4 regions of the Cronobacter malonaticus LMG 23826 genome follow, and region 3 is predicted to be linked to each of the others. Evidence: predicted binding sites of a transcription regulator. Region 3 holds the regulator's gene; each other region holds the start of a gene.
What was found. The regulator PurR, encoded in region 3, represses purine synthesis genes. The targets are predictions, from matches to a motif close to CANGCAAACGTTTGCNTG.
Positions count from the first base shown of each region.

Region 1 (8,119 bases), 1.3 Mb from region 3:
AGCGCCCGCACCAGATCCTGCGACGGCTGAACGTCGCCGCCGGTGCCTTCCACCTGCGGCAGGCGGCTCAGCGCCTGGTCGAGATCGGTGCGTAACTTCCCGGCATTAACGCCTGCGGATGTCAGTAAAGGACGAACGGAACCGCCTTCCTGATTTAACAGGGCGCTCATGAGGTGAAGGGGTTCGATAAACTGGTTGTCGTGACCCAGTGCTAGAGACTGGGCATCGGCGAGAGCAAGCTGGAATTTATTAGTAAGACGATCCAGACGCATAACTCCTCCCATAACAGGTCAAAATTGCTACTGGAGATTAAATGAGGTCATCCCTCAATTATTCAAGGTTAATGGCCTGAAATATGTGGAGCGTCAGTTATCCGTACCGGATCGTCTTGATTCAATAGGTTATATCAGCCAAATGAAACTTGCCATACGACCTGTCGTTCTGTCGCGGCGATACGAGAAAAAATCGTGGCTTTCGCTATGCGTACAGCGCTCGCCGCCATAAACGGCGGTCACGCCGATGTTCGCGAGACGCTGGCGCGCCAGCAGATAGATATCGGCGAAATATTTCTCGCCGTGCGGGCGAAAAGCAGCTGCAGCCGCGGGATCTTTAGCGGTAAACGCGTCGCGCACTTCCGGGCCAACTTCAAAAGCCTGCGGGCCAATCGCCGGGCCAAGCCAGACCTGGATTGTGGCGGGCGGCGCGCGAAAACAGGCGACGGTCTCTTCGAGCACGCCTTCGCACAGCCCACGCCAGCCCGCGTGCGCCGCCGCCACTTCCGTGCCGGACGCCTCGCAAAACAGCACCGGCAGGCAATCGGCGGTCATCACCGCGCAGACCGTTCCCCGTTCACGGGTATAAGACGCATCCGCACGCTTAGAGGCATACGGCCCGCCGTCGAGACGAAGGACATCCTTACCGTGAACCTGCTCAAGCCAGACGGGTGCAGAAGGGAAATTCGCCGCCTGATAAAAACGGCGACGGTTCTCTTCGACATGTTCAGGATTATCCCCGCAGTGCGCGCCCAGATTTAAGGCGTTGTAAGGCGGCAGGCTGACGCCGCCGTGGCGGGTAGAGCTACAGGCCGCGACGCCCGAAGGCAGCGGCCACTGCGGAGTAATCAGTTTCATAACCAGTCCACGTCGTCTTTATGGGCTTCGAAGTCAGCGCGCAGCGCGTCGATAAGATCAACCATATCCTGCGGAATAGGCGCATGCCACTCCATCAGAATACCGCTGATGGGGTGATAGAGACGCAGCATAGTCGCATGCAACGCCTGGCGATCGAACTTACGCAGCGCCTGAATGAATGCTTCACTCGCGCCTTTCGGCGGACGCGGACGGCCGCCATACAGCTGATCGCCCACCAGCGGATGGGTGATGTGCGCCATATGTACGCGGATCTGGTGCGTACGACCGGTTTCCAGACGCAAACGCAGGCGGGTATGAATCCGAAAATGCTCCATAATGCGGTAGTGCGTCACCGCCGGTTTGCCCATCGGATGCACCGACATATGGGTGCGTTTGGTCGGGTGGCGGCTGATAGGCTCGCTGACCGTACCGCCCGCCGTCATATGTCCAATCGCCACTGCTTCATATTCGCGGGTGATTTCACGCAGCTGCAGCGCTTCAACCAGGCGCGTCTGCGCCGGAACGGTTTTCGCGACAACCATCAGGCCAGTCGTGTCTTTATCCAGACGATGCACGATACCTGCACGCGGCACATCTGCGATAGGCGGATAATAGTGCAGTAGCGCGTTAAGCACCGTGCCGTCCGGGTTGCCGGCGCCCGGATGAACCACCAGATCGCGCGGTTTGTTGATAACCATAATATCGTCATCTTCATAAACGATATTGAGCGGGATATCCTGCGGCTCAAAGCGCGCTTCTTCTTCGATTTCAGCATTGATGGCGACACGTTCCCCACCCAACACTTTCTCCTTCGGCGTATCGCACATCTGGCCGTTTACCAGCACGCGCTGGTCAAGTATCCATTCTTTTATGCGTGAACGTGAATAATCCGGGAACAATTCGGCCAAAGCCTGATCTAAGCGTTGACCGAGTTGTGACTCGGACACCGTTGCGGTGAGTTGTACTCGTTGTGCCATATACAGCTTCTTCGTTAACGTTGGGTTTTACGGCTTTGCCGTTTAATATAGTGTGCTATTGTAGCTGGTCTTAATCGGGAGCTGGAACTGTGAAACTCCCGCATAACATCTGAGGAAAGTCAAAACGTCATGACGCGCATGAAATATCTGGTGGCAGCCGCCACGTTGAGCCTGGCTTTGGCGGGCTGCTCCGGTTCTAAGGAAGAGGTGCCCGATAATCCGCCTTCAGAGATCTACGCGACTGCGCAGCAAAAGCTGCAGGACGGTAACTGGAAAGCGGCAATAACGCAACTGGAAGCGTTAGATAACCGTTATCCGTTTGGCCCTTATTCTCAGCAGGTACAGCTGGATCTGATCTACGCCTATTATAAAAATGCCGATCTGCCGCTGGCCCAGGCCGCTATTGACCGCTTTATTCGCCTTAACCCGACCCACCCGAATATCGACTACGTGATCTACATGCGCGGCCTGACCAATATGGCGCTTGATGACAGCGCGCTGCAGGGCTTCTTCGGTGTCGATCGCAGCGACCGCGATCCACAGCATGCGCGCGACGCGTTCCGCGACTTCTCGAAGCTGGTTCGCGGCTATCCGCAGAGCCAGTACGCCACCGACGCCACCAAACGTCTGGTCTATCTGAAAGACCGTCTGTCGAAATATGAGCTTTCCGTTGCGCAATATTACACCAAACGCGGCGCATGGGTGGCGGTTGTGAACCGTGTGGAAGGTATGCTGCGTGATTACCCGGATACTCAGGCGACTCATGAAGGGCTGGGCCTGATGGAAAACGCCTATCGCGAGCTGCAGCTCAACGCGCAGGCGGATAAAGTGGCGAAGCTTATCGCCGCGAATAACACCGGCTCCTGAGCCTTACATCAGCGTAAAAAGCCAGCCCGGCGGGCTGGCTTTTTTTATGGCGCTACTCGCCGGTCCACGTCGATCCGTCAATAAAGGTAACGCGGTCATCCACCCACTCGCGCACAATGTTCTCTGCCGCTTTACGGGCATTTTCGGGCGTCCAGCCGCGATCGTTTTGCAGCCACTGTGCGGTCGCCTTACGCGCAGGCTCAAGCGCCGCCAGCACTTTTTCACGCTGCGCTTTTGGCCAGGCGGTTTCATCTTTCCACTCGCGGATCTCTTTTTCCGAATCCCGCGGTTTTTGAGCCGGTTCGGAAGGGTTGAGGTAATCCTCTGGCTTAACGGTCACGTGCAGCTCAAAAATACGCCAGTCCGCATAGCTGGCATGCTGAATCGTCCCGGCGCCTTCACTCGCTTTGCTCAGCGCATCGGAAAACGCATCGTTAAGCGCCTTCCAGGCAGGCGTACTGAAAATTGCAGCCTGAGGGGCACAAACTGGCGCAGCGCCGTCGCGTGACGAACCATACAGCGCGCCAAACGCTTCATAAGCGGCCTGCCCTTGCGCCGGGAAAATAAAGCAGTGAACGTACGGGCGGTCGCTATCGTTTTCGTAATCCAGCCTTTCGATATTCATACGCAGCAGCGTCAGCACCGCCCGGTCTTTACCTTCCTTCGGGTCTCTGTCGATATCTTTCATTATGGAGTAAGCGAAATCATCGTCCTTAAGCCCGTCCAGGGCCATCTGGTGACGCTTATTGGCCTCCTGCGCCGTCACGCCACTGGCGGGCACGAAACGGTTGAGATAGACCAGCCATGCAGAGGCCAGCGGTGTCTGGTACTGGCGCAGCTTATCAGCCGCCGTGGCCGGAGCTGTCGGGATAAGGCTCACCGCCGTATCGAAATCATGGTTAGCGCGGCGCGCAATTTGCTCAAGCTGTTCAGCGCGGGGTTTCATAGTAGCCATGAGACATGCGTTCAGCTCACTCGCGTTACCCGCGCAGGCGTTGCGCGTTTTAAGCCACGCGCGCTGTTCTGCGCGTAACGCCGCGGCATCCTGTACGGTCATACTGCTCGTCGCGCGCAGGTAGCTGTCGCTGATTTTGCTGTCGAGTTCGCCGAGCGACGTTTGCTGGCAGATGGCGTGTTCAACAGGCGTGCCTGCTTTATCACAATCAAACGACGCGCCGATGGCAGGCGCAGCGCCACAGGCGAGTGTCACGCAGAGCGCAAGACGACGAAGCGACGTCAACCGAAGGGTGGCTTTCATAACAATCCTTTTTACATGAAACCTGCGCATCAGGGCAGGCGTTAATGACGCATTATTGCCGAAGCCGTGCCTTTCGAGGAGCTCTCAAAAAAGGTATACGAGCTGAAAAAGAGTCATAAAAACGGATTTGATGAAGGTTTAAACAGAGAAGGCGATGGAGTTAACTCATCAACTATGACCGCTTTTCACAAGGCCGACAAGTGAAATCCGCCCTCTTCCTGTCCTGACTCACAAAAACGTTTTATTGACAAAAAGTGACAAAATAAAGTGATCTGAATCACGCAAATTGACGCTGGGGCGGTTATGCTGAAGTTACCAAGACGGGAAAGACAAGAGGTAACATTTATGACAATGAACATTACCAGCAAACAGATGGACATCACCCCCGCTATCCGCCAGCACGTCGCCGACCGTCTCGCCAAACTTGAAAAATGGCAAACTCATCTGATTAATCCGCATATCATTTTATCTAAAGAACCCCAGGGGTTCGTCGCTGACGCCACCATCAATACGCCTAACGGCCATCTGGTCGCCAGCGCCAAACATGAAGATATGTACACGGCCATTAACGAACTCATTAACAAGCTGGAAAGGCAACTGAACAAGGTGCAACACAAAGGCGAAGCCCGCCGCACCACAGGCTCCGTTAAAGACGCCAACTTCGCCGAAGTCGAAGAAGAAGAGTAAAACCATCAGCGTCATCTTTTATCACGCGCCTTCGGGCGCGTTTTTTATTGACAGAACAAAAAGGGTGCGGGTACTTTACCGGTATGCTTATTAAGGAATCTCTCATGAAGCAACACGCGTTTTTCTTCGCTTTCTTTTTTACCTTCCCCTGAACGGGAGGCGTGTCGTCGTACAGAAAGCAAGCGAAGACGAACTAACAGGCCTCCCACTCCGGGGGGCCTTTTTTATGGCTATACACAAGGTGGCGTTATGACTGCGGAAAACCCGTTGCTGGCCCTGCGCGATAAAATCAGCGCGCTGGATGAACAATTACTCGCCCTGCTGGCGCAACGCCGGGCGCTGGCGGTTGAGGTAGGCAAAGCGAAACTCGCCACCCATCGTCCGGTCAGAGATATCGATCGCGAGCGGGATTTACTGGAGCATTTAATTAGCCTTGGCAAAACCCACCATCTCGACGCGCACTACATCACCCGGCTTTTTCAGCTGATCATCGAAGACTCCGTTCTTACCCAGCAGGCGCTTCTCCAGCAGCATCTTAACCAGACCAATCCGCACTCCGCCCGCATCGCGTTTCTCGGCCCGAAAGGCTCTTACTCGCACCTGGCCGCCCGCCAGTACGCAGCACGTCATTTCGATCAATTCATTGAAAGCGGCTGTGCAAAATTTCACGACATTTTTAATCAGGTGGAGACAGGCCAGGCCGATTACGCCGTCGTGCCGATTGAGAACACCAGCTCCGGCGCGATTAACGATGTCTACGATCTGCTGCAACACACCAGCCTGTCGATTGTCGGCGAGCTGACGCTGCCTATCGATCACTGCGTGCTGGTCTCCACCTCCACCACGCTTGATAAAATCGAAACCGTCTACAGCCACCCGCAGCCGTTCCAGCAGTGCAGCCAGTTCCTTAAACGCTACCCGAACTGGAAAATCGAATATTGCGAAAGCACCGCCGCCGCGATGGAAAAAGTGGCGCACGCCAGCTCTCCGTATGTCGCCGCGCTCGGTAGCGAAGCGGGCGGCGCGCTCTACGGTTTGCAGGTGCTGGAGCGCAATCTCGCCAACCAGACGCAGAACATCACCCGCTTTGTGGTGCTGGCCCGCAAGGCAATCAACGTATCCGATCAGGTACCGGCGAAAACCACGCTGTTAATCGCCACCGGCCAGCAGGCTGGCGCGCTGGTAGAGGCGCTTCTGGTGCTGCGTAATCACAATCTGATTATGACGAAGCTCGAATCGCGCCCGATTAACGGCAACCCCTGGGAAGAGATGTTCTATCTGGATATCCAGGCGAATCTCCACGATGCGGCGATGCAGCAGGCGCTGAAAGAGCTTGTGGAGATCACCCGGTCGATGAAAGTGCTGGGCTGTTACCCAAGCGAAAACGTGGTGCCGGTCGACCCGGCATAACCAGAGGCGGCCGGAAAACCGGCCGCTTTTTTATCCTTTGAATCGCGGCTTCGGCAGCCCCGCAACGCTGACCTCAAGCGTAAAGAGCGCGCCCGAGAGCGGGAATTTTTCCAGCTCCTCCATATCCATATTTTCCCGCGTAGTGGTGATATAGAGCGTTTTCATCTCCGGGCCGCCAAAACAGGCCATCGTCGGGCAGCGCACCGGCAGGCGGTGCTCCTCAAGCTGCTCGCCGTCTGGGGAAAACCGCGCGATGCGATGGCCGTCATACATCGCCGTCCAGTAGCAGCCTTCCACATCCAGCGCAGCGCCATCAGGAATGCCTTCACCTTCGCCAAAGGTTTTGAAAATTTCGCGTTTGCCCGGTTCGCCGAGTTCATCAAGCGGCGTGCGGTAAATGACGCCTTTGGGCGTATCGGAGGTATACATCCAGCGTCTGTCAGGGCTGAAGGCAAGGCCGTTCGCACCGTGAATATCGCTCTGGATAACATGCGCGCTCAGGTCATTATCTACACGCACCAGCAGCGCGCCTTTGTAATCGCCAGGCGCCCAGAAGGTGCCCGCGTAAAAGCGTCCATCGTGGTCGGTGCCGCCGTCGTTAAAGCGCGCCAGCGCCGGGTTATTGGGGTTATCGCAAACCTTCTGCCCCAGAATGCCGCGCTCGTCGGCAAGCCAGATGCCGCTGCGCAGCGCGACGATAAAACCGCCCTTCTCACGCAACGCGAAACAGCCCACCTCTTCCGGGAACTGCCAGACGCGGTGTTCGCCGCTTTGCGGCTGATAGCGATGGATCTCCTGCTCCAGGATATCGGCCCAGTAGAGCGCCTGCTCCTGCGCGTCCCAGGTCGGGCATTCCGGCAGATGGCCGGTGTAATCAAACAACAGCTGCGGTTGCGCCATTTCGTTCATCCTTTTTCGCCATAAAAAAAGCCAGCGGAACTGGCCTGCTGGCTTTTGAGTATAAGCGGATTTTGCGTTACTGGCGGCTGTCGTTTGCCTGGCGCAACAGCGCGCGGCTCTCCTGCTGGAATCGCTTCGCATAATCGCCGAACCAGTGTTCAACTTTCCGGAAGCTGTCGATAAACGCACGCTTGTCGCCCTGCTCCAGCAGGCCGATCGCCTCGCCAAAGCGCTGATAGTAACGCTTAATCAGCGCCAGATTGCCCGGCGACGACATAATAATGTCGGCATACAACTGCGGATCCTGCGCAAACAGGCGGCCCACCATCGCCAGTTCCAGCCGGTAAATCGGTGAGGAGAGCGCCAGCAGTTGCTCCAGCTGTACGTTTTCTTCGGCCAGATGCAGGCCGTAGGCAAACGTCGCGAAATGGCGCAGCGCCTGGATAAACGCCATATTTTGATCGTGCTCGACCGCGCTGATGCGGTGCAGCCGCGCGCCCCACACCTGAATCTGTTCAAGGAACCACTGGTACGCCTCCGGCATGCGGCCGTCGCAGTAAACCACCACCTGTTTGGCAAGGCTGCCGCTGTCTGGCCCGAACATCGGGTGCAGACCCAGTACCGGGCCGGAGTGCGTTTCCAGCATCGCCTGCAGCGGCACGTTTTTCACTGAGGTTAAATCGACAAGTACGCAATCTTCCGGCAGCGCAGGCAGCTTGCGGATAATCGCTTCGGTCAGGTGCACCGGCACGCTGACAATCACCATTCCGGCATCAGCGCACAGCGTCTGTGCCTGTGGCCAGTCTTCCTGCTCCAGAATGCGCACCTGGTAGCCGGAGAGCGCGAGCATTTTTTCAAACAGCTGGCCCATCTGGCCTCCGCCGCCGACA
Region 1 is NZ_CP013940.1:868,273-876,391, reverse strand. It holds gene clpB (ATP-dependent chaperone ClpB) at 1-272, opposite strand, end outside; gene yfiH (purine nucleoside phosphorylase YfiH) at 402-1,130, opposite strand; gene rluD (23S rRNA pseudouridine(1911/1915/1917) synthase RluD) at 1,127-2,107, opposite strand; gene bamD (outer membrane protein assembly factor BamD) at 2,237-2,974, shown strand; gene AFK66_RS04045 (lysozyme inhibitor LprI family protein) at 3,027-4,232, opposite strand; gene raiA (ribosome-associated translation inhibitor RaiA) at 4,578-4,919, shown strand; Phe leader region at 5,023-5,147, shown strand; gene pheL (pheA operon leader peptide PheL) at 5,024-5,071, shown strand; gene pheA (bifunctional chorismate mutase/prephenate dehydratase) at 5,169-6,329, shown strand; gene AFK66_RS04030 (SMP-30/gluconolactonase/LRE family protein) at 6,360-7,229, opposite strand; gene tyrA (bifunctional chorismate mutase/prephenate dehydrogenase) at 7,306-8,119, opposite strand, start outside.
Region 1: the regulator PurR is predicted to act here: its motif matches at 4,462-4,479, upstream of raiA (ribosome-associated translation inhibitor RaiA).

Region 2 (8,119 bases), 370 kb from region 3:
ATGCGCCTTAACGAAGATGGTAAAACCGTGGCGGCGATGGACGTACTCGCGCCGGGCATCGGTGAAATCATCGGCGGCTCCCAGCGTGAAGAGCGCCTCGACGTGCTGGATGCGCGTATGGAAGAGATGGGTCTTAATAAAGAAGACTACTGGTGGTATCGCGACCTGCGCCGTTATGGCACCGTGCCGCATTCCGGCTTTGGTCTCGGCTTTGAACGTCTGATCGCCTATGTTACCGGCGTTCAGAACGTGCGCGATGTAATTCCCTTCCCGCGTACACCGCGCAACGCGAACTTCTAATCCTCAAAAGGCCAGCGACATGCTGGCCTTTTTTCTGCCTGCACCGTGTTGTTCATTTTCTATTACGGTTTCACGGAAAATGAGACTATACAAAAAATCATCAATTGTCTGATGGCGATTTTTTGCACCGCTTCGCCATAGCATATTTGCACACAACTTCCACAGACATCTGGCCTTCCATCCATCTCATCCAGTATAAAACTCTTGTTGATTACAATTGTATAAAAATGCGCCTTATCTAAATTAATAATAAGTTTTTCATATATATAAGAAAGGAATGGCCGAAATTTATTCACTTAAGTAATAAATTTGAGGTCTCTCACAAAGTTCCCTTTCATTAATAAATTTTTACACAATATTTCTTTTTGTTACCTGATTAAGGCATTTGTAGCACTTTCCGGGTAGCGAAACGATTATATGAATGGAAAGATGCCAGACAGACACAGAAAGACACCAAACTCTCATCAATAGTTCCGTAATGAATTATTGACGGCAGTGGCAGGTGTTCAAAAAAACCAATGAGGGTAATAAATAATGATGAAGCGCAATATCCTGGCAGTGGTTATCCCTGCCCTGCTGGTAGCCGGTGCAGCAAACGCTGCAGAAATCTATAACAAAAACGGCAACAAAGTAGACATCTACGGTAAAGCGGTAGGTCTGCACTATTTCACTAAAGATAACGGCGCAAAAGGTTATGATGGCAATGGCGACAGAACCTATGCCCGTCTTGGTTTTAAAGGCGAAACTCAGATCAACGACCAACTGACCGGTTACGGCCAGTGGGAATATAACTTCCAGGGCAGCAACTCAGAAGGCGGCACTGACTCTCAAAAAGGTAACAAAACCCGTCTGGCATTTGCGGGCCTGAAATTTGGCGACTTCGGCACTTTCGACTACGGTCGTAACTATGGCCTGGTATACGACGCCATCGGCGTAACCGATATGCTGCCGGAATTCGGTGGTGATACCGGTCCTAGCGACAACTTCTTCGCAGGTCGTCAGGGCGGCCTGGCCACTTACCGTAACAGCAATTTCTTTGGTCTGGTTGATGGTCTGAGCTTCGGTCTTCAGTACCTGGGCAAAAACGAGCGCGCAAAAACTGGCGGCTCAATTGACGATATTCAGCGTTCTAATGGTGACGGCTGGGCAACCTCTCTGGGTTACGAATTCGACGGCTTCAGCGTAATCGGTGGTTACGGCGCAGCAGATCGTACCAATGCACAGGAATCTCTGGCTCGCGGTAAAGGCGCTAAAGCTGAGCAGTGGGCGACTGGCGTGAAATATGACGCTAACAACATCTATCTGGCCGCGCTGTACGGTGAAACCCGTAACGCGACCCGCATCGATGGCGGTTTCGCAAACAAAACTCAGGACTTCTCAGTTGTAGCACAGTATCAGTTCGATTTCGGTCTGCGTCCGTCCATCGCTTACTACAAATCTAAAGCGAAAGATGTTGAAGGCATCGGTAGCGAAGATTACATCAACTACGTAGAAGTAGGTGCCACTTACTACTTCAACAAAAACATGTCTACCTATGTTGATTACATCATCAACCAGATCGACAGCGACAACAAACTGGGCGTTGGTTCTGACAACACCGCTGCAGTGGGTATCGTTTACCAGTTCTAATCAGCACAACCTTGTTGTCTGATAGCGAAAAAACAGGGCTTCGGCCCTGTTTTTTTATGTGTAAAAGAAAATTCTGCCAACTTTTGCGATCCACGTAACTTTTCCGGGCAAACGGTTGGCATTTTGTAAATCTCCCGTTAACCTGATAGCGAATTTCCCTTCTGAAATCACAATGGAACCTCGTCATGTTTGAGAACATTACCGCCGCCCCAGCCGACCCGATCCTTGGCCTGGCCGATCTGTTTCGTGCCGACGATCGCCCAACCAAAATTAACTTAGGTATTGGTGTTTACAAGGATGAAACCGGTAAGACCCCGGTTCTGACCAGCGTAAAAAAAGCAGAACAATATCTGCTGGAAAATGAAACCACCAAAAACTACCTCGGCATTGACGGTATTCCCGAATTTGGCCGCTGCACGCAGGAACTGCTGTTCGGCAAAGGCAGCCATATCATCAGCGATAAACGCGCCCGCACGGCGCAGACCCCAGGCGGCACCGGCGCGCTGCGCGTCGCGGCGGATTTCCTCGCCAAAAACACCGACGTCAAACGCGTCTGGGTCTCTAACCCGAGCTGGCCGAACCATAAAGGCGTGTTTAACTCCGCCGGGCTGGAAGTGCGTGAGTACGCTTATTACGACGCCGCCAATCATTCTCTGGATTTCGACGGCCTGTTAAATAGCCTGCAGGAAGCTCAGGCGGGCGACGTGGTGCTGTTCCACGGCTGCTGCCACAACCCGACCGGTATCGACCCGACGCTGGATCAGTGGGAACAGCTCGCGAAACTGTCCGTCGAGAAAGGCTGGCTGCCGCTGTTCGATTTCGCCTACCAGGGCTTCGCCCGCGGTCTGGAAGAAGATGCTGAAGGCCTGCGCGCGTTTGCCGCGCTGCATAAGGAACTTATCGTCGCGAGCTCGTTCTCCAAAAACTTTGGCCTGTACAACGAGCGCGTAGGGGCCTGTACGCTGGTCGCGGCGGATGCCGATGCCGCAGACCGCGCCTTCAGCCAGATGAAATCCTGCATTCGTGCCAACTACTCCAACCCGCCGGCACACGGCGCGTCAGTGGTCGCGACCATTCTCAGCAACGACGCGCTGCGCGCCATCTGGGAACAGGAGCTCACCGATATGCGCCAGCGTATCCAGCGTATGCGTCAGCTGTTTGTGAACACGCTGGCGGAGAAAGGCGCAAACCGCGATTTCAGCTTTATTACCAAACAGAACGGCATGTTCTCATTCAGCGGTCTGACCAAAGAACAGGTGCTGCGTCTGCGTGAAGAGTTTGGCGTGTACGCGGTCGCGTCCGGGCGCGTAAACGTGGCGGGCATGACGCCGGATAACATGGCGCCGCTGTGCGAAGCCATCGTCGCGGTGCTCTAATCGCTGCGTAAAGATACAAAAAGGGCCGCACAGTGCGGCCCTTTTTATTGGGAAACAGATTACCAGACCGGCATTTCATCCTGCAGAAACGGATTGTGCAGGCGCTCGTGGCCGAGCGTGGACATCGGGCCGTGCCCAGGAATAAACGTCACGTCATCGCCAAGCGGCAGCAGCTTACGTTTGATGGCATCGATAAGCTGACTGTGATCGCCGCGCGGGAAATCGCTGCGCCCCACTCCGCCTTTAAAGATGACGTCGCCAGAAACCAGCAAACGAGACTGCGCGTCGAAAAAGACGATGTGCCCCGGCGTGTGGCCCGGGCAGTGCAGCACGGCAAGCGTTATATTGCCGACGTTCACCGTATCGCCTTCATTAAGCCAGCGGTCTGGCGTCAACGGCTGGCACTCATCGAGACCAAACATGCGGCTCTGCGCAGGCAGGCCCTGAAGCCAGAACTCATCTTCTTTTTCCGGGCCGATGATGGGGATGCCGTAGTGTGCCGCAAGCTCCGCCGCCGCGCCCACGTGGTCGAGATGACCATGCGTCAACAGGATCTGCTGCAGCGTCACGCCAATACGGGCGACTTCTTCCTTGATACGCTGCGCATCGCCGCCCGGGTCCACCAGCGCCGCCTGTCGCGTCTCCTCACACCAGATTAACGAGCAGTTCTGCGCGAACGCCGTAACCGGAATAATATGATAGTTCATACCGCTCCTTTTACCCGGCGCGCTGCCGGGGTCGTTAATTACCAGTGCCTTAGCGGCCCGGTATCAATATGCACAAAGTTACTGCTGGGGTAGTATCCTACACCACCGGCGCGCAGAGATAACGCCGCTTTGCGAATATTGCTTAACGAAATACCTTCGATATGAAAATCCATGGCCTGGCCTTTGGTGTGGTAACTATGCTTAGCCACACCGCGGCTTTTGGATCGCAGTTCGTTGTTGGTATCAACGGAACGATAGCCGGAGATCAGCTGTACCGGTTTACGGGTGCCGAGCAGCCCCTGCAAACGGAAAAGCTGGTCAAATAAACGGGGATCAATCGCTTTTACCTTGTTTGCCCGGTAATCACGAAAGAAATGATTAAGCTTTGCTAATTCATCCTGAATATAGCCCCGGCCATCGAAAAACTCGGCCTTAATGGATTCGCCAGTATGTAAATTATTGAGCGTAAGAATACGCGGTCGTGGCGTCGACAGGGTAGCAAATGCAGGCGTGGGCAGTATCGCAGCGCCTAAAGCGGCGCCGCCAATCGTCAGCAGTTTGCGGCGATGAGCGTCAATTTTATCCATGATATTCAGGTCTACAATCAAATGAACAATAACTATGCACTTCTGGCGCACGAGTGGCACCATAACCGCCAGCCGGAGGGGAGTCAATACGGGTCAAAGCCGCGAATAACGGGCCTTTTTTCACGTTTGGCCCGTTTTCGCTTCACATAGAGCAGGTTAAGTCCGCGGAATTAAACCTGTTAGCGGATGAGTTGTTCCACTTTTGGGAGGATTTGTGCGCCCGATCGCGCGGTGTGATCGTAATTGTAAATATCTGTACGATACTGCGGACGTCCGTCCTCGCCGATAAACGCGGTCAGATAATAGAGGTTCACCGGAATGGTCTGTGGAATATTCACGTAGCGCGTATTCCCCTCTTTCAGCGTCTGCGAAATGCGCGAATCATTCCATCCAGCATCCTGCAGCAGCATATTGGCCAGTTCAGAAGCTTTATTCACACGCACGCAGCCGGAGCTGAGCGCCCGCGCATCGCGCTGGAAGAGATTGTGGTTCGGCGTATCGTGCAGATAGATAGCATCTGAGCTCGGCATGTTGAACTTATACCGCCCGAGCGAGTTATGCGCGCCCGGCGCCTGCTGGAAACGGAAAGGCAGATTAGACGGCGTAATCGTTGCCCAGTCCACCATCCACGGATCCACCACGTCCGCGTTGCTTCCCCAGCCGTTCAGCACCGTATAGCCGTGGCTCTCCAGATACCCTGGATCATTCCAGACTTTCGGCAGGATATCTTTGCGGGCGAGCGTTGGCGGCACGTTCCACGGTGGATTGACCACTACATTATTGAGCGCGCTACTCATCAGCGGCGTTTTGCGATCAGGTCTGCCGACGATAACGCGCGACGCCAGCACCTGATTGCCATTCTGATAATAGACCAGAGAATACTCGGGAATATTTACCATGATGCCGGTGCTGAGTTTGCCGGGCAGCAGGCGCAGACGCTGAATATTGAGCGCCAGCAGCGCTGCGCGCTGCGCGGGCGTCACGTTCAGCCAGTCGCGGGTAGACTCACCGATAACGCCATCCGCGCCCAGCCCCTGCCATTTCTGAAAACGTTTGACCGCCGCGACCAGATCTTTATCGTAAACCGCGCGCGCCGGTTTCGGTGTACTGCGGTTCTGGCTTGCGGTTTGCGGGGCCGCCGACGGGCTGACGACGCCGCTGTTATCGCCCGGCAGCACAATATCCGGACCGCCATCCAGCATGCCGGTACGCTGTAAAATCTCTTTCAGGGCCGGAATGTCGCTGCTCCACTGGCCGGGGCGCAGTTTCTCTTTGCCGGTCATTTGCGGCCACGGACGGGTGTCCGCCACCAGTTGTAACAGCGAGGCGTGCATCGCCGCATACTGCGGGTGCGCGGGGGCGAGAGAGCGCACAAACGCTGGCACAGAGCCGTTATCCAGCGCGACCTGCCACTGGTTCAGCACATTCAGCGCGGGCATTTCCGGTTTGTACGGTTTTTCGCTGTAGAGCCAGCGGTTGCCCTGGCTTGGGATGCCAGAGATAAAATGCAGATAGCCGACCATCGCGTCGCTCAGCACGATATCGCGCGCGAGCCCCGTCACGGCAGGATTGGTGAGTTGCTCCACCCAGGCGGTAAACTGCGGCTGGAAGCCGGCAAGCGCCACTTCAGCCAGCTGCTGCTGAAACGCCTGGACCGCATCGCGGTTCTCCCACATCGGTTTAAGATCGCGGGCGGCGTAAAGCTCCACCAGCGCGTTCATATAAACCGGCGTGAAGCCTGCGGGCAGCGCCGCCTGTAACTGCGTACGCGCGCTCGCAAGACGGTTTGCGGCATCAGGTGCCGTATTTGCCGCCAGAAACGCCATGCCTGGCGACAGCGCTAATGGCTGCGCGCTGAGCGTGGTAATGCTGTCGTTGGCAATCAGTTCCGGTTCGTCGGCATACGCGTTAAACAGTGGAGCGATACTGAGAGCCAGGCACACATACAGTGCTGACCGTCGAAAACCATGCATATTCTTAAGCACCATCCCTTGCCCCCTGTTTTCAGAATAATTCGGCACTCAGGCTTATTGTGAGTATATAAAGAGAAAAAATCATTTGCCTGATCGAATGTAAAGAAGTTTAAAGATTTGCCGGACAAAAAGAAAGCGGGCCGAAGCCCGCTCTGTGAGTTGATGACGTTACGAGACTTCTGCCGGCCCAGGCAGCGCATCGGCTGGCGGGGCGGCAAAACCGCGCAGGCCAACCACATGCACGTGCTCATGGTTCTGGAAGACTTTACGCACCAGCTTGTAGGTCGTGCCTTTTTCCGGGCTGATGTTCTCCGGTGCCGCGATGATGAGCTGCATCTGCAGGCGTTCGCAAAGTTCAAACAGCGTGGCGATGGAGCGGGCATCCAGACGCGCCGCTTCGTCGAGGAACAACAGACGGCATGGCGAAATGTCTTTGCCACGCAGACGGCTCGATTCATCCTCCCAGCTCTGCACCACCATCACCAGGATAGACATCCCGGTACCGATCGCCTCACCGGTAGAGAGCGCGCCGCTTTCCGCGCGCAGCCAGCCGTCGGAGCCGCGGTTAACCTCAACTTCCATCTCCAGATAGTTACGGTAGTCGAGCAGCTCTTCGCCGATGGTCTGCGCGGTGCGCTGGCCCATATCGATCTGCGGGTTCAGGCGCTGCCAGAGTTTCGCCAGCGCTTCCGAGAATGTCAGGCGGTTGCTGTTAAACAAGTCCTGATGCTGCTCGTGCTGCTCGGCAAGCACTTCCAGCAGTGTGGCATGGCTTTCACGCACGTTAACGTTCAGGCGTACGCTGTTAACCTGGCCGAACGACACGCTCTGCAAACCCTGGTTGAGCATACGAATACGGTTCTGCTCGCGCTGGATCGTCTTGCGAATAATATTCGCCACGCTGCGGGAGCTGATGGCGAGCTTCTGTTCGCGTGAGGTGAGCTCTTCCGTCAGGCGGCCCAGCTCAATTTCCATCTGTTCAATCGCCTCGACCGGATCGTCGGTGCGGATAATATCCTGGCGGATACGCTCACGCAGATGCTGATACACGGCCACGAAGAACTGGATTTTGCGCTCAGGGCGTTTGGGATCTTCAGACAGGCGCAGCACGTCGCGCAGGTGTTCGTTATCCGCCACGGCCAGACGCAGCGCGCCGAGGGCTTTATCTGACATCGAGCGCAGATCATCGCCGGAGTGATACGCCAGCTCGCGGCGGTGCAGGCGACGCTCCACGCCGTTGTCTTTCACCATACGCATTACAGCGCACCAGCCCGCTTTCGCGCTCACCACCTGCTCGCGCATCTCGTGGTAGTTACGCTCCAGACGCTTCAGGCTGCGGGTCAGGTTGTCCATCTCCGCTTCGCACAGCGTCAGCTGTTTCTCCAGCTGATTACGGCGCGAACGGTTGTTGCTGAGGCGCGTATGCAGTTCGTCGCGACGCTGGCGGGCGCGCTCTTCGGCTCCGGCATCGGCGCGCACGCCGATATCCTGCAGTTCACGTTGCAGATCGCCCAGCAGCTCTTTTTTTGTATCGAAGGAACTTTTCA
Region 2 is NZ_CP013940.1:2,579,726-2,587,844, forward strand. It holds gene asnS (asparagine--tRNA ligase) at 1-300, shown strand, start outside; gene ompF (porin OmpF) at 835-1,929, shown strand; gene AFK66_RS12225 (amino acid aminotransferase) at 2,115-3,305, shown strand; gene AFK66_RS12230 (MBL fold metallo-hydrolase) at 3,365-4,012, opposite strand; gene mepK (peptidoglycan L,D-endopeptidase MepK) at 4,051-4,599, opposite strand; gene ldtD (L,D-transpeptidase) at 4,779-6,587, opposite strand; gene mukB (chromosome partition protein MukB) at 6,741-8,119, opposite strand, start outside.
Region 2: the regulator PurR is predicted to act here: its motif matches at 2,034-2,051, upstream of AFK66_RS12225 (amino acid aminotransferase).

Region 3 (8,119 bases):
CCTTCCTGTAACACCCGTTTAAAAAAGTCAGGATTCTTCACCTGAATGTCGGAAGGGGCAGCGCCGTTAACAGCGATCCCGGCCCGGCTGAGTAGTTCACTTGCGATGCGATACCAGTGGTTGTCCGGTATGCTGACTTCTTCTATACACGATGAACTCATAGCTTCTCCATCACTGATGTGATCAGAACCTTCAAACAGCGTAGTCGCAATTTTCGGTATGTGAGAAATATCACGGAAAGGTCCGCGAGCCTGATATCGACGTAGAACAGAGGAAGGGAGATGACCCTTGCCAGAAATGTCATTCCAGATAAAAACGGGAGCCAGCGGCTCCCGTTACTACATAATATTTATGCTAATTATTGTAGAGCCGCGAATCAGTATAGGCCTCGCTTTACGATGATTCAACTGTTGACCGTTAGCAAGCTAATCACAAAAATTTCATATTATCACGCGGCTGATGACTGCGTGACTTGCTGAGGCCCGCGTAGCCAAAAGCCAAGACCCGCCAGCAGTACGGTCGCCAGCATAACGCTGGTGGTCGACAGCAGCGGGGTCGCGACCAGCCACGACACCACCAGGCTTGCCACAAAACAAAGCCCCAGCTGGAGCGTGTTTTGCAGCGCGGCGGCGCGTCCGGTGGCCTGCGGGAACGGCAGCAGCGCGGCGGCGACCACGATAGGGTAAATCGCCCCGTTCGCCATCGCCATCAGACAGAAGGGAATAAGCAGCGTGGTGAGCGTAACAGCATCACTCAAACCCACAAGCCAGGTGGCGAGCACGCTCAGCGCGAAGCCTGCCAGCAGCCACGGCAGCAGGGCTTCGCCATTCCATTTTTGCAGCGCGCTGCGACAGCCATAGCCGCCAATGAGGAACGCGATGGTTTGCGGGACATAGCTTAAGCCGATCACCGCCGGGCTATAGCCCATCTCATGCAGGATAAACGGCGAACCGGTGAGCCAGGCGAAAAAGCTCGCGGAGCAGGCGGCGTAAATCAGCACATTGCCGCTGTAGACGCGCGAGCGCAGCAGCATCATAAAGCTCAGCGGCTCGCCGCTTTTGTTACCCTGCGGCGCGCCGGAAGGCAGACGCAGCGCCGGAATAATCAGCAGTACCGTGATGGCAAACAGCACAACGAAAATCGCCTGCCAGGAAAAGTGATTCAGGATCCAACTGCCGAGCAGCGGTGCCAGCGCAGGCGAAAGCCCCACCAGCGGCATGATGGTCGCGAAGATACGACGCGCCTGCTGCGCCGGGTAGCGGTCAGTTACCAGCGCCTGCCAGCTTACCGCAGCGGAACAAACGCCCACGGCCTGAATAAAGCGCAGGGCCAGCAGCGCGCCCGCGCTCTCTACCCAGACGGTGCCAAGGCAGCCAAGTGCGAAAATTCCCAGCCCCGCCAGCAAAACCGGACGACGGCCAAAACGGTCAGAGAGCGGGCCCCAGACGAGTTGCGCCAGGGCGAATCCGGCCAGGAACAGGCTCAGCGAGGCGCTGATAGCCGAAGGCACTGTGTGCAGATCCGCCTCGATAGCGGCGAATGCGGGCAGGTACATGTCGGTCGCCAGAAAACCGAGCACGCTCAGCCCGGCCAGCCAGCAAAGAAATCCTTTATCAGGTCGCATCACATTAACTCACTTCTTATTACGCGAAAGAGCCAGGAGTGTACGGAGTGCAATCCCGCTTGTGAAACGCTAATATTTGCCGGTTCCATTCAAAAAATTTGCAGGCAAAAAATGTGGTCTGAATATTCCCTCGAAGTGGTGGACGCCGTGGCGCGCACCGGCAGTTTCACCGCGGCAGCGGCAGAACTGCACCGCGTGCCTTCTGCCGTCAGCTATACGGTGCGCCAGCTTGAGGAGTGGCTTGCGGTGTCGCTCTTCGAGCGCCGCCATCGTGATGTGGTTCTGACACCCGCCGGGGCCTGGTTTTTGCGCGAGGGGCGTTCTGTCATCAAAAAAATGATGATCACCAGACAGCAGTGCCAGCAGATTGCCAACGGCTGGCGCGGGCAGCTCTCCATCGCGGTGGACAATATCGTGCGCCCGGAACGCGTCCGGCGGCTGGTGCTCGATTTCTACCGGCACTTCTCTGATGTGGAGTTGCAGGTGTCGCAGGAGGTGTTTAACGGCGTCTGGGACGCGCTGGCGGACGGGCGCGTGGAACTTGCCATCGGGGCCACACAGGCGATTCCGGTTGGCGGGCGCTTCGCGTTTCGCGATATGGGCATGCTGAGCTGGCGCTGCGTGGTGGCGCACCATCATCCGCTGGCGCAGCACGCGGGCGCGCTCAGCGACGACAGGCTACGCGATTACCCCTCACTGGTGCTGGAAGATACGTCGCGATCGCTGCCCAAGCGTATCACCTGGCTGCTGGATAACCAGCGGCGCGTGGTGGTGCCGGACTGGTACTGCGCCGCCGATGCGCTGAGCGAAGGGTTGTGTATCGGCATGGTGCCGACGCACTTTGCGAAGCCGTGGCTCGACAGCGGAGAGTGGCGCGCGCTAACGCTCGAAAACCCGTTTCCGGATGCCGCCTGCTGCCTGACGTGGCGGCAAAGCGACGCCTCGCCCGCGCTGCGCTGGCTGCTCGATTATCTGGGGGACAGTGAAACGCTGAACAAGGAGTGGCTGCGGGAGCCGCAGTAATACGGCTCCCGGAAGGATTAACGGCGATAGTCGCGGAACGGGCCATCCGCCACCGAGCGGCGTTCGATCAGGCGCGGGTGCACTTCAATGGTCTGCGACTCTTCGCGTTTGTTCACGATGCGGTCGAGCAGCATATTGAACGCGGTCTGGCCGAGCGTCTCTTTGGGCTGATGGATAGTCGTCAGCGCCGGGCTAAAGAAACGCGCGTTGCGTACGTTGTCGTAGCCGATGATGGAAATATCCTGCGGCACGCGCAGGCCCATCTCATCGGCGGCGCAGATAGCGCCCATCGCCATAATATCGCCGCCGCAGAAGATAGCGGTGGGACGCTGCGGCTGCGAGAGGATCTGCTGCATCGCGCGGTAACCAGATTCCGGCTCGAAATCGCCCTGCACGATCCAGTTTTCCGGTACTTTGATAGCCGCTTCTTCCAGCGCTTTCATAAAGCCGGAGAAGCGCCCGACGCCGGTGTTGCGCTCAAGCTGCCCCGGGATCACACCGATATCGCGATGGCCGCGTTCGATAAGATAACGCCCGGCGAGATAACCACCCTGGAACGCGTTATCAATAACCGAGTCGGTGAAATCGGCTTTCGCTTCGCCCCAGTCCATCACCACCATCGGGATATGACGATACTCTTCAAGCGTGGCGAGCAGTGGCTGCGGGTATTCCGAACACATCACCAGCAGGCCGTCGACGCGCTTTTGCGCCATCATCGACAGATACGCGCGCTGCTTTTCCAGATTGTTATGCGCGTTGCCCAAAATTAGCGTATAGCCTTTGGCGAAGCAGCTGTTCTCAACCGCTTCGATGATTTCGGCGAAATAGGGCGCTTCGCTACTGGTCGCCAGCAGCCCGATAGATTTGGTGTGGTTCACCTTCAGGCTGCGCGCCACGGCGCTTGGCGAATAGTGTAATTCTTTAATAGCCGCCCAAACCGCGTTGCGCGTCTCTTCCGCCACAAAACGGGTTTTGTTAATTACATGTGAGACTGTTGTTGTGGAAACGTTGGCTCGCTTCGCGACGTCTTTAATTGTTGCCATTAATAATCACTCCAGACCCCTGGCTGAGCCGTGTAAAATCACGGGTTAATCGTTTGCCTGTATACACCCCTGACTGCCGCGAGGAGAGTGCGGCATGCCGGGAAACGCGACATTTATCGTGAGGAGGGGTCGATGGCCGGTACCGAATAAAGTAGCGACGAATTTTGGCTTATCTTTATCGAAAGGGGAAGAGGGAAAACGCATATCTGGTTAAATGTCGCAGGATTTTTCGGATTGTTTATGCAAAAATGCCCACTACCTGATTTTTATGGGGTCTTTAAGGAGAATACCATGAGTACCGATCTGAAATTTTCGCTGGTCACCACCATTGTTGTGCTGGGTCTTATTGTGGCGGGCGCTTTTACCGCCATCCTGCATTAAGCGTCAGGCGGGAGCGCGTATCGGTTCTCCCGCTTTCTTATACTTCTCTTGCGCTTAAGCGCTGCCCGCTCGCCGTTTCCTTTCTTTTTCTCGTTATTCCCTTATCATTCGCTAATAACAACTTTTGCGTGTTCTTTAACACCCACGCAATAATATTTTGCTGTTTTTGTCACTTATCTTTTCTGACTGAAACTGCCATCCTTTTCTGCATCCTGCTGTAACGTCGGGTATTCCGGCGCTGTTGTACAATTTCTGGAGCGATGAATGAAAGTCAATTTCCCGTTACTGGCACTGGCTATTGGTGCTTTTGGCATTGGCACGACCGAGTTTTCTCCGATGGGCTTATTGCCGGTAATAGCGAATGGCGTCAACGTCTCGATTCCGGCCGCCGGTATGCTGATAAGCGCCTACGCGGTCGGCGTGATGGTGGGCGCGCCGCTGATGACGCTTTTGCTGTCGCACCGAGCACGGCGTAGCGCGCTGATTTTTCTGATGGCGATTTTTACGCTCGGCAACGTGCTCTCGGCACTGGCGCCGGATTACATGACGCTGATGGCCTCGCGTATTCTCACCAGTCTTAACCACGGGGCGTTCTTCGGCCTCGGCTCGGTGGTGGCGGCAAGCGTCGTGCCGAAGCATAAACAGGCGAGCGCCGTCGCGACGATGTTTATGGGCCTGACCATCGCCAATATCGGTGGCGTGCCGGCGGCAACCTGGCTTGGTGAAACCATCGGCTGGCGAATGTCGTTTCTGGCGACGGCCGGACTTGGCCTTGTGGCGATGGCGAGCCTTTGGTTCTCACTGCCGAAAGGCGGCAGCGGCGAGCGCCCGGATGTGAAAAGCGAACTCGCGGTGCTGATGCGCCCGCAGGTGGTGAGCGCGCTGCTGACAACCGTGCTCGGCGCGGGCGCGATGTTTACGCTCTATACCTATATCGCGCCGGTGTTGCACCACATCACTGACGCCAGCGCGGCGTTCGTCACCGCCATGCTGGTGCTGATTGGCGTCGGGTTTTCCATCGGCAACTATCTGGGCGGCCGCCTGGCGGACCGCTCGGTGAGTGGTACGCTGAAAGGCTTCCTGATGCTGCTTATCGTCATTATGGCGGCTATTCCGTGGCTTGCAAAAACGGAAATCGGCGCGGCGGTGAGTATGGTGGTATGGGGAGCGGCAACCTTCGCGGTGGTGCCGCCGCTGCAGATGCGCGTGATGCGTGTCGCCAGCGAAGCGCCGGGTCTCTCGTCATCGGTGAATATCGGGGCGTTTAACCTCGGTAACGCACTTGGTGCTGCGGCGGGTGGCGCTGTCATCCATGCGGGCTTCGGTTATAGCGTGGTGCCGGTGATGGGCGCGCTGATTGCCGCACTCGGCCTGTTGCTGGTGCTGATCTCCAGCCGTCGCGAGGCGCAAATGGCGTGCAGCGCTGAATAACGTAAGCGCCGTAAAAAAGAAAACGGAGAAGGGCGACCTTCTCCGTTTTGTTATGAGGATAAGCGGATTAGCGAATGGTGCGCGGCGTCATTACCCGGCGCGCGCCGACATAGTGACGTTGCCAGTAATCTTCACTCAAAGACGTTATCTGGATTTCCTGACCGCTGCGCGGTGACTGAATAAATTTGCCGTTGCCGACATAGACGCCCACGTGATCGGCAGTGCCACGGCCCTGAGTGCGGAAGAACACCAGATCGCCGCTTTCCAGCTCGCCACGGTTAACCGGCGCGGCGTCGCGCAGGTGATACATTTCGTTGGCGGTGCGCGGAATGCGGAACTTCACCAGATCTTTATAGGCGTACCAGACGAGGCCGCTGCAATCAAAACCGGTGCGCGGCGACGTGCCGCCCCAGTGGTACGGCTTGCCTATCTGGTTCATCAGCTTGTTCATGGCGGTGGTCTGGGCTTTCTTCACGCGCGCTTTGTGGGCATCGGCAATTGTGAGTGGCCCGTTGACGCATTTGGTTTTGCGGTTTTTACGCGTTTTGGTACAGGTCTGCGCGCTCAGGCGGCTGCTGGCCTGTTTTGGTGAAGTGGTGGAAGCGCGGCGGGAAGCGGTTTTACTAACGGAAGAGGTGGTTTTACTGGTGCGTTTTGCGGTGGTGCTTCGCTTCTCGCTGGCGGTTTTCGCCGTTTTGGTTTTCGTTGCGTTGTTACTTTTCTTGGCGGTTTTTGTGCTGGTTTTCTTTTTCACCGTGCTGGCGTGCGCTTTTTGCACCTTCGAGGCGCGCGTCTGCTCCGACGCCTGCGCGAACGGTGCAAAAGCCAGTGATGAAGTCATTAATAAAGCACAGAGCGTGAGAGCAATTTTTGTTTTGCGCGCCACTGAGCATTCCCCTGCATAAAGCCGGCAATCATGCCAACGGATGAATTTTAAGAGCTTGCTGATTCTAATCTAAAAAAATGTCCAAAGTTAAGCAGCAAATCGTCTTGTGAGCGTAGTTTCGTTAACCGGCGCACTCTTTTTCGCCAGTTGCCGCTGCGCCGACGCGCATTTTAGCGCGCCTTCTCAGAGGAGAATATCGGCAGCTTACAGAAAAGTGTTATTATTTGCTTCTCTTTCACCACGGCACGGCACCGGGCTTAAGCGCAAGATTATGCATTTTCGGGACGCTCCGGAGCCGCTACAATGTAAAGCTAACGCCGTAATGACGCTTGAGGAAGTAAGACAATGAGCACTACGCTTGAAAAAATTCAACGCCAGATCGCTGAAAACCCGATTCTGCTGTACATGAAAGGCTCCCCGAAACTGCCGAGCTGCGGCTTCTCCGCACAGGCGGTACAGGCGCTGTCCGCCTGCGGCGAGCGTTTTGCGTATGTCGATATCCTGCAAAACCCGGATATCCGCGCGGAACTGCCGAAATACGCTAACTGGCCGACCTTCCCGCAGCTGTGGGTGGATGGCGAGCTGGTCGGCGGTTGCGACATCGTTATCGAAATGTATCAACGCGGCGAACTGCAGCAGCTGATCAAAGAGACGGCGGCGAAATATAATTCGGCCACGCCGGACGCAGAGTAATCCCGTCGCGCGTTATCGCGCAGACAAAAAAGCGGCCCTGAGAGGCCGCTTTTTTTTGCGCTGCGTTAGCTTATTCGCCGTCCTGCGGCGTCGCATCTTCTGCGGGGAGCGGCGGCAACGGCCAGCCGCCCAGACGCTTCCAGCGGTTGACGATTTCGCAAAACAGCAGGGCGGTTTGCTCGGTGTCATAGAGCGCCGAATGCGCCTGGGTGCTGTCAAACGGCATACCCGCCGCGATACAGGCTTTCGCAAGCACCGTCTGGCCGAGCGCCAGCCCGCTTAACGCCGCAGTGTCGAACGTCACAAACGGGTGGAACGGATTACGCTTGAGCGACGCGCGCTCGGCTGCCGCCATCATAAAGCTGTGATCGAACGTGGCGTTGTGCGCCACCATAATCGCGCGGTTGCAGTTACTCTCTTTCATCCCCTTGCGCACCATCTTAAAAATGGCGTGCAGCGCGTCATATTCGCTGACGGCACCGCGCAGCGGGTTGTGCGGATCGATACCGTTAAAGGCCAGCGCTTCCGGCTGGAGAATCGCGCCTTCAAAAGGCTCAACGTGAAAATGCAGCGTTTCATCGGGGGTGAGCCAGCCGTCAGCATCCATTTTCAGCGTCACGGCGGCGATTTCCAGCAGCGCGTCGGTTTTGGCGTTAAAACCGGCGGTTTCCACATCGATGACAACAGGGTAAAAGCCACGAAAACGGTCGGACAGACCGGTCAGTTGAGCGTTATCGGACATCAGCGTCTCTTAAGTTTGGGGAATTAAAGCAGCGCGCATTATGGCAAATTTCACGGCGGGATGCAGCAAGGCGGGCAGAACGCCCGCCGGAGGGATCAGTTGCCGAGGCCGCGACCCGCGTCTTTCTCTTCGATAAGTTCGATTTTGTAACCATCCGGATCTTCAACAAACGCGATAACCGTGGTGCCGCCTTTTACCGGGCCCGCTTCACGGGTGACGTTGCCGCCGTTGTTGCGGATGCGCTCGCAGGCTTCTGCGGCGTTATCGACGCTGATGGCGATGTGGCCGTAAGCCGT
Region 3 is NZ_CP013940.1:2,211,979-2,220,097, reverse strand. It holds gene cfa (cyclopropane fatty acyl phospholipid synthase) at 1-161, opposite strand, end outside; gene punC (purine nucleoside transporter PunC) at 449-1,624, opposite strand; gene punR (DNA-binding transcriptional activator PunR) at 1,736-2,647, shown strand; gene purR (HTH-type transcriptional repressor PurR) at 2,665-3,690, opposite strand; gene cydH (cytochrome bd-I oxidase subunit CydH) at 3,982-4,071, shown strand; gene AFK66_RS10500 (MFS transporter) at 4,336-5,502, shown strand; gene AFK66_RS10495 (C40 family peptidase) at 5,570-6,388, opposite strand; gene grxD (monothiol glutaredoxin 4) at 6,734-7,081, shown strand; gene rnt (ribonuclease T) at 7,152-7,823, opposite strand; gene gloA (lactoylglutathione lyase) at 7,919-8,119, opposite strand, start outside.

Region 4 (8,119 bases), 1.9 Mb from region 3:
ATCCTGCTCGGGATTCTGTTTGAGAAGCAGAACATCGCGTTCATGGTGGGCCTGGCGTTCTCGATTGCGGCGAGCTGTAACTTCCCGATCATTTTGCTCTCGATGTACTGGTCGAAGCTCACCACTCGCGGCGCGATGATTGGCGGCTGGCTCGGCCTGCTCACCGCCGTGGTGCTGATGATCCTCGGCCCGACCGTCTGGGTGCAGGTGCTTGGTCACGCCGCGCCGGTCTTCCCGTATGAATATCCGGCGCTGTTCTCCATCGCCGTGGCGTTTATCGGGATCTGGGTCTTCTCGGCAACCGACAACAGCGCGCAGGGCAATCTGGAGCGCGAGCAGTTCCGCGCGCAGTTTATCCGCTCACAAACCGGTCTTGGCATCGAACAGGGCCGCGCGCACTAAGCCTCTTCTCCCCGGCTATGACGGCCGGGGATCACACTTTTCCCCTTTCGTTCTGTCCCACAACGCCTCTCGCGCTACATTATAAAAATGAAACATCGTTTTTATTTTATACATACAACATGTCATTTTGGCTGAGAGGACGTTGACCGTGAAAAAATACGCCCTGGTGGGAACCGGCGGGCGCGCCGGAATGTATATCGAGGCTATCGGCAGGACGTTTCGCGACAGCGCGCAGATGGTCGCGTTCTGCGACACCAACCAGACCCGCATGCGCTACGCTAATCGTCTGCTGGAAAACGCAGGCGCGCCGCCGGTGCCCTGTTTCGTCGCCGCGCAGTTTGAAGCGATGATCCGCAACACCCGGCCCGATACGATCATCGTCACCACGATGGATCGCACTCACGACGACTACATCGTCCGCGCGCTCCATGCGGGCTGCGATGTCATCACCGAAAAACCGATGACCATCGACGAAGCGCGTGCGCTACGCATCCTTAACGCCATTGAAGAGACGGGCCGCGAAGTGCGTGTGACCTTCAACTACCGCTATGCGCCGCACCACAGCAAAGTGCGCGAACTGCTGATGAACGGCACTATCGGCGAGGTGTTTTCGGTGCACTTCGAATGGCTGCTGAATACTGAACATGGCGCGGACTATTTCCGCCGCTGGCACCGGGAGAAGCGCAACAGCGGCGGCCTGCTGGTGCATAAATCCACCCACCATTTCGACTTAATGAATTTCTGGCTCGGCAGCTACCCGCAACGGGTTTATGCCGAAGGCGCGCTGCGTTTTTATGGGCGTGAAAACGCCGAAAAGCGCGGCGTTTCGCACTTTTACCCACGCGCCCACGGCTATGCGGCGGCGAAGGACGACCCGTTTGCGCTGCACATGGAGGAGAGCGCGCAGCTTAAAGCGCTCTATCTGGATGCCGAACACGAGGGCAGCTACTTTCGTGATCAGAGCGTTTTTGGCGACGGCATTACCATTGAGGATACGCTGTCGGTGCTGGTGAAATACCAGAACCAGACGCAGCTCACCTATTCGCTCAATGCGTATCTGCCGCAGGAGGGACTCAACGTGGTGTTTAACGGCAGCCGCGGTCGGCTTGAAATGAAACTGGTGGAAAACTCTTACGTTAACGGCGGCGGGCTGCGTGAGGCCGAAGGCAGCCTCGACCGCTGTGATATCACGGTTTACCCGATGTTTGCGGCCCCCTGGAAGGCGGATTTCACGCTGGGCGAAGGCGGGCACGGCGGCGGCGACAACGCGATGCTGGCCGATCTCTTCGGTGAGCCGGGCGACGACCCGCTGCAACGCGCCGCCGATCACCGCGCGGGCGCGATGTCCATTCTCACAGGCATTGCCGGGAATATCTCAATGCAGCAGCAGCGGCCGGTGAATTTTAGCGAGTTTGAACTGGTGCGACGGCTGGCGGGACGGTAAAAAAAAACCGCCGGAAAACTCCGGCGGTTACGGTTATTTGCGCTCCATCAGCAGCGCTTCGAGCAGGTCCATATCGTGCAGCATTTTTTGCAGCGTCTCGTTACTGATTTGCCGCGTGGCGCGCAGGTGGTACAGCTCGGCGCGCTCCGCACGCAGTGCGGTCAGGCGGAAACGGCGCTCAAGATTTTCCTCAAGCTCACTGTTTTCCACATCGTTGCGCCCGTCTGCGCGGCGGCGCAGGTTCCCCACCACGCGTGCGGAAACTTCTCTTAACAACTGATCGTCGATGTTCTCTTCGGTATCCGCAGCCAGACGCTCTTCCATTTTCTGGATGGCGGTAATCGCCACTTCCGCTGTCACCGAACGCGCCATGCGTTCTTCTTTGTGCGCCAGGCCGTGATCCGGCGTCTCAACCTGTTGCAGCAGAATCGGCAGCAGGATCACGCCGACAAACAGCGAGAAAAGAATGACGCCCGCAGCCAGGAACACCAGCTCATAGCGCGCCGGGAACGGCGAGCCGTCCGGCAGCAGCAGCGGTATGGAGAGCACACCCGCAAGGGTAATCGCCCCACGCACGCCGGCGAACGACGCCACCAGCAGCTCGCGCGTCGAGTACTCGCCAAACGTCAGCGGTTTTTTCTTCAGAAAACGCAGGCTAAAGCGCTTCATGATCCACAGCCACAGGAAACGCACGCCAATCAGCGCCCCGTAGATCAGAACGACATCCATGAACAGCATCCAGGTCTCGACGTTCGGATCTTTTTCGGCGGCGGCAAGCGACGTCTCCATAATCCCCGGCAGTTGCAGACCGAGCATCAGGAAGACCATGCCGTTAAACACAAACTCCAGCATCGACCAGACGCTGTTGGCGCGCAGGCGCATCGCCAGCGGCGCGGTGCGCATCACGCCGGAGCGGGTGATGGTCATCCCGGCGGCCACCGCGGCCAGAATGCCGGAGAAGCCGATATGTTCGGCAATCAGATAAGAGGCGAACGGCAGCAGGAACAGCAGAACTATCTGCGTAGCGGGCTCATCGCCGCCCCAGCGGCTCAGCAGGCGCAGCGAGCGGCCATACAGCCAGCTTACCGCGATCCCGGCGAGCAGACCGCCAATCGCCACTTTTAAAAACTCCAGCGACGCGCCGCCCACGGTAAAGACCATCGTCCCCATCGCGACCGCGACGGCGAATTTCAGGGACACCAGGCCGGAGGCGTCATTCATCAGCGCCTCGCCCTGCAAAATTCCCATGATTTTTTTCGGGATACGGCCTTCGCCCACGATGCCGGAAAGCGCCACCGCATCGGTTGGCGACAGCACCGCCGCCAGCGCGAAAGCAGGAATGAGTGGAATGCCCGGCACCATCCAGTAGATAAGAAAACCGATGCCGACAACGGTGACCACCACCAGTGCCAGCGCGAGGCCGATAATTTCGCGGCCGTGATCGAGAAATTCGCGGGTCGGGGTTTTCCAGCCGTCGGCGAACAACAGCGGCGGAATAAACAGGACCAGGAACAGCTCGGGGTTAAAGTCGACGTGCAGACCGAACGTCGGCCAGGCGAGCAGCGCCCCGATGGCTATCTGCATCAGCGGCAGCGGGATTTGGAAGGGCAGCATGCGGGTAACGACCCCGGAGAGCGATACCATGAGGGTCATGATGAGAATGGTAAAAAAGATTTCCATGCGGTCTGAGCGGCTCCTTATTATCTGTGATGAAAGACTCACCTTTGATAATAGAACACTGACGCGCCGGAAAAGGAATCAGGTTGTGCCCTGAAAGCAGGAAAAAAGCGGGCCGCAGCCCGCTTCGTTAAAGAAAGGTTTAGATTGCCCAGCCGCCCGCGTAGAAAGCGACCAGCGCGATGGCGATGACAATAGTGCCGATATTAAGCTTGCGGAACTCACCGGAGACGACGCGGCCAATGACCAGCGACGCAAAACCTATCATGATGCCGGTCACGATGTTGCAGGTCAGCACGATAAACACCGCGGTAATCAGCCCCGCCATCGCATCCACGAAATCAGCGAAGTCGATTTTCGCCACGTTGCTCAGCATCAGCAGGCCAACATACATCAGCGCGGGCGCTGTGGCATACGCCGGTACCAGGTACGAGAGCGGCGAGAGGAACAGGATAAGCAGGAACAGCACGCCGACGGTAATCGCCGTCAGGCCCGTTTTACCGCCCGCCGCGGTGCCAGCGGCAGATTCGATATACACCGCTGCCGGTGCCGCGCCCACCAGGCCTGAGAAGACGCTGGAGAGGGAGTCGGTGGTCAGCGCTTTGCCGCCGTCGATGATCTGACCGTCTTTATCCAGTAGATTCGCCTGGCCCGCGACCGCGCGAATGGTGCCGGTGGCGTCAAACACGGCGGTCATCACCAGCGCCAGCACGCTCGGAATCACCACAGGATCGAGCGCGCCCATGATATCCAGGCTGCCGATCAGCGAATTGCCCTTGTCATCGCTCAGCGACGGCATGGCGAACAGGCCGGTGAACTTCACCGTCGGATCGAAAATCAGGCCGACAATGGAAATACCGATGATGGTCAGCAGAATGCCGCCCGGCACTTTGAGTTTCTCAAGACCGATAATAACCGCAAGACCAATCAGCGACATGATCACCGGGAAGCTCGCGAAATGGCCAAGCGCCACCGGCAAGCCGTCGAGCGGGTTTTTAATGACCAGGCCTACGCCGTTCGCGGCAATCAGCAACAGGAACAGACCGATACCGATGCCGGTGCCGTGCGCCACGCCCTGCGGCAGGTTACGCAGGATCCAGCTACGAATGCCGGTTGCGGAGATAACGGTAAACAGCACGCCCATCAGGAAGACCGCGCCGAGCGCGACCGGTACGCTGATGTGCTGCCCGAGCACCAGGCTAAACGCCGTAAAGGCGGTCAGCGAGATGGCGCAGCCAATCGCCAGCGGCAGATTCGCCCACAGCCCCATCACGATGGAGCCAACACCTGCCACCAGACAAGTGGCGACAAACACGGCGGCAGGCGGAAAACCGGCTTTGCCGAGCATGCCCGGCACGACGATCACCGAATAGACCATCGCGAGAAATGTGGTGAGACCGGCAACAATCTCCTGACGCACGTTACTGCCGCGCGCGGAAATTTTAAAAAAGGCGTCGAGTGAACCGCCGTTACGCGCAGAAGGCGTAGACATAATGAGACATCCCCTGAAAAGTGTGAGTTTTTAAAGCTCGCGCGTGGCAAACAACCCGCTGCGGATCAAACGTTAACTCCCTGCGTTCTGTTTGTGGTTTTGGAGGAGCCACAAAAAGCAAACGTTTAACTCCACGCGCAAAAAACGGCAAAATTTTAAGGCAAACGATTATCCAGCCTTAGGGCGGGGATTTTCAACTGAACTTTATGGCTTTTGGCAAAAAGTTGCGTCGTCTGATGATTAATTCAGCGCAGGCTGCGCAAACGATATCGTTGATGCGCAAAAACAGGGCCTTCATAGGAAGGCCACAACGATTAGCTGCCGGGGATCTCCAGCGGGCCGCCTTTTTCGATGGCGCGCTGCCAGGCCGGACGCGCCTGAAGATTGGTAAGCCACGCGCGTAGCTGGCGGAACTCGCCGGAGTCGCTGCGCGCCAGCAGGGCGATAACCGGGAAGCTCATCTGAATATCCGCCATGCTGAAGGTCTGTCCGGCAAACCATGGATGTTGTGTCAGGTGATCTTCCATAAAGCGCGTGTGAGTGGCGAGCTGCTTATTAAGCCAGGCTTTCTGCACGCCCTGTCCAAGCGCTTTGCCGAGGGTGCGAAGCCCGAGCGGAACGGGCTTTTTCCCGAGGCTGCCAAACACCAGCTTCATTAACAGCAGCGGCATTAACGAACCTTCGGCGTAATGCAGCCAGATGCGGTACTGAATTTTCTCTTCCGCACTCTGCGGTTTAAAACGCTGTTCGGTGTCATAGGTCTCCTGGAGATACTCCAGAATCGCGCCGGACTCGATAATTTTCTGGCCGTTATCCTCCAGCACCGGCGACTTGCCGAGCGGATGCACTTTCCTGAGCGAGGGCGGCGCCAGCATAGTCGGCTCGCGCTGGTAGCGCACCAGTTCATAGGGCTGTCCAAGCTCTTCAAGCGCAAAAAGAATGCGCTGCGAGCGGGAATTATTCAGATGGTGGACCGTCAGCATGGCGTTTTCCTTTCGCTTTTCATTGCATTAACTATAGAGAATCCGCCGCCAGTGCACCGAATTTGTTTGCGCGCCGCTTATTCGTCTTCCAGCAGACGCGCCCCGCTGCCCTGCGCGCCCAGACGGTCTTCGGGGTTGCGCAGCGGGCAGTCGCGGTGCGACAAACAGCCGCAGCCGATGCAGCCGTCGAGATCGTCGCGCAGCGCGGTCAGCGTTTTAATACGCCGGTCCAGCTCCTCGCGCCACTGCATCGAGAGCTGCTTCCATGCCTTCGGGCTCAGGTTATGCCCTTCCGGCAACACGCCGATAGCCTCGCCAATCGTCGCCAGCGGAATGCCGATACGCTGGGCGATTTTAATAATCGCCACCTGGCGCAGCACGTCTCGCCGGTAACGCCGTTGATTGCCGCTGTTGCGGGTGCTTTTGATCAGGCCTTTAGTTTCATAGAAGTGCAGCGCGGAGACCGCCACGCCGCTGCGCTTCGCGACTTCGCCCGGCGTCAGCAGCGATTTGATTCTGGGTGCTTTCTTTTCCATCAGGGGCTTTACCTCAAGTTGACTTGAGGAATTATACTCGCCGACCAGAAGAACGGCTAACCCAAAACAGAGGAAGAGGACGGCTTATGTCACATCAGGAAATTATCCACGCGCTGACGCAATGGATTGATGAGCATATTGACCAGCCACTGAATATCGATGTGGTGGCAAAGAAGTCGGGCTATTCGAAATGGTATCTACAGCGGATGTTTCGCACCGTGATGCATCAGACGCTGGGTGAGTATATTCGCAAGCGGCGTTTGCAACTGGCGGCGCAGGAGCTGCGCACGACCCGACGGCCGATTTTTGATATTGCGATGGATTATGGCTATGTGTCGCAACAGACGTTTTCGCGGATATTTCGCCGTCAGTTCGACCGCACGCCGAGCGATTATCGTCAGAGCGCCTGACGGTTAATGGTGCAACTCTGCCAGCCCGGCACTCCCCGGGCGTCATCCTGTTGCAGCCAGGTGACAAACTCCTGACGCGGCAGCGCTTTTGAGAAATGCCCCCCCTGGCAATACTGCACCCCGCGCTTCAACAGCCAGCCCACCTGTTCGGCGGTTTCAACGCCCTCGGCGATAATTTTCAGCCGCAGGCTTTGCGCCATATCGATGATATGTTCCGCGATCAGATGGCTGGTGCTGTTGGTGGTTAAGGTATCGATAAACGATTTATCAATTTTCAGAATATCGACGTTCAGCGAATAGAGATTATGAAGGTTGGAATATCCGGTGCCGAAATCATCAATGGCAATCTCAAATCCTGACTGGCGAAACGCCTGAATAACCGGCGTGGTGCGCGGCACATCAATAAAGCCGCGCTCGGTCACTTCAATCTTGATTTGCTGCGCCCGAACGCCATGCTGGTTATTTTTCCCTTCGATTAACGCTATCAGGCGCGACGAATGGAAATCGGATGCCGACAGGTTAATAGAAATATAAATCTGCGGGTGGGTCGCCAGGAAATGGCCTAAGTCATTAAACAACTCTTCCACCACATAATCAGTCACCTGCGCAATCATCCCGGTTTTTTCCGCAAGCGGGATAAACTCCGCCGGACTCATCACCTGACCGTTGTAGCCGGGCCAGCGCAACAGCGCTTCCGCGCCGACGCACATGCCGTGCTTGATATCCATAATCGGCTGATAATGCAGACGCAACGCGCGTTTATGCAACGCGCGCTGGAGCTGGCGGCTCGGCGAGTTGAAGCGGTTACGGGTGCGCGTGCCGAGAAAAACCAGCAAACCGCCCATCACAAGCCCGAGCGGCAACATCACCGACATCTGGCGCCGCCACGCCTGCCAGAACCAGGCGTCGCTGGTTGAAACGGCGACGGCAATCGGACGCTTGCCGGAGAGCACAATCGACCAGAAACGGCCCTCGTTCTGGAAATCGGTATTCCGTGAACGTGCAAAAGGCGCGAGCGCACGGGCGTCGGCTTTATCACTTACCGAAAAAAACTCCCGTGTGACGGTGTCATAAACGCCATAAGAGATAGTGGCGTCATTAGATAGTATTTCGCTAAAGGATAACGGGTTAACCACCGCGACATAATTGCCTTTACGCAAATAAACCATTTTATG
Region 4 is NZ_CP013940.1:320,365-328,483, reverse strand. It holds gene actP (cation/acetate symporter ActP) at 1-402, shown strand, start outside; gene AFK66_RS01530 (Gfo/Idh/MocA family protein) at 551-1,846, shown strand; gene AFK66_RS01525 (Na+/H+ antiporter) at 1,880-3,526, opposite strand; gene AFK66_RS01520 (NCS2 family permease) at 3,666-5,015, opposite strand; gene AFK66_RS01515 (glutathione S-transferase family protein) at 5,330-5,998, opposite strand; gene soxR (redox-sensitive transcriptional activator SoxR) at 6,076-6,534, opposite strand; gene soxS (superoxide response transcriptional regulator SoxS) at 6,621-6,944, shown strand; gene AFK66_RS01500 (EAL domain-containing protein) at 6,932-8,119, opposite strand, start outside.
Region 4: the regulator PurR is predicted to act here: its motif matches at 5,130-5,147, upstream of AFK66_RS01520 (NCS2 family permease).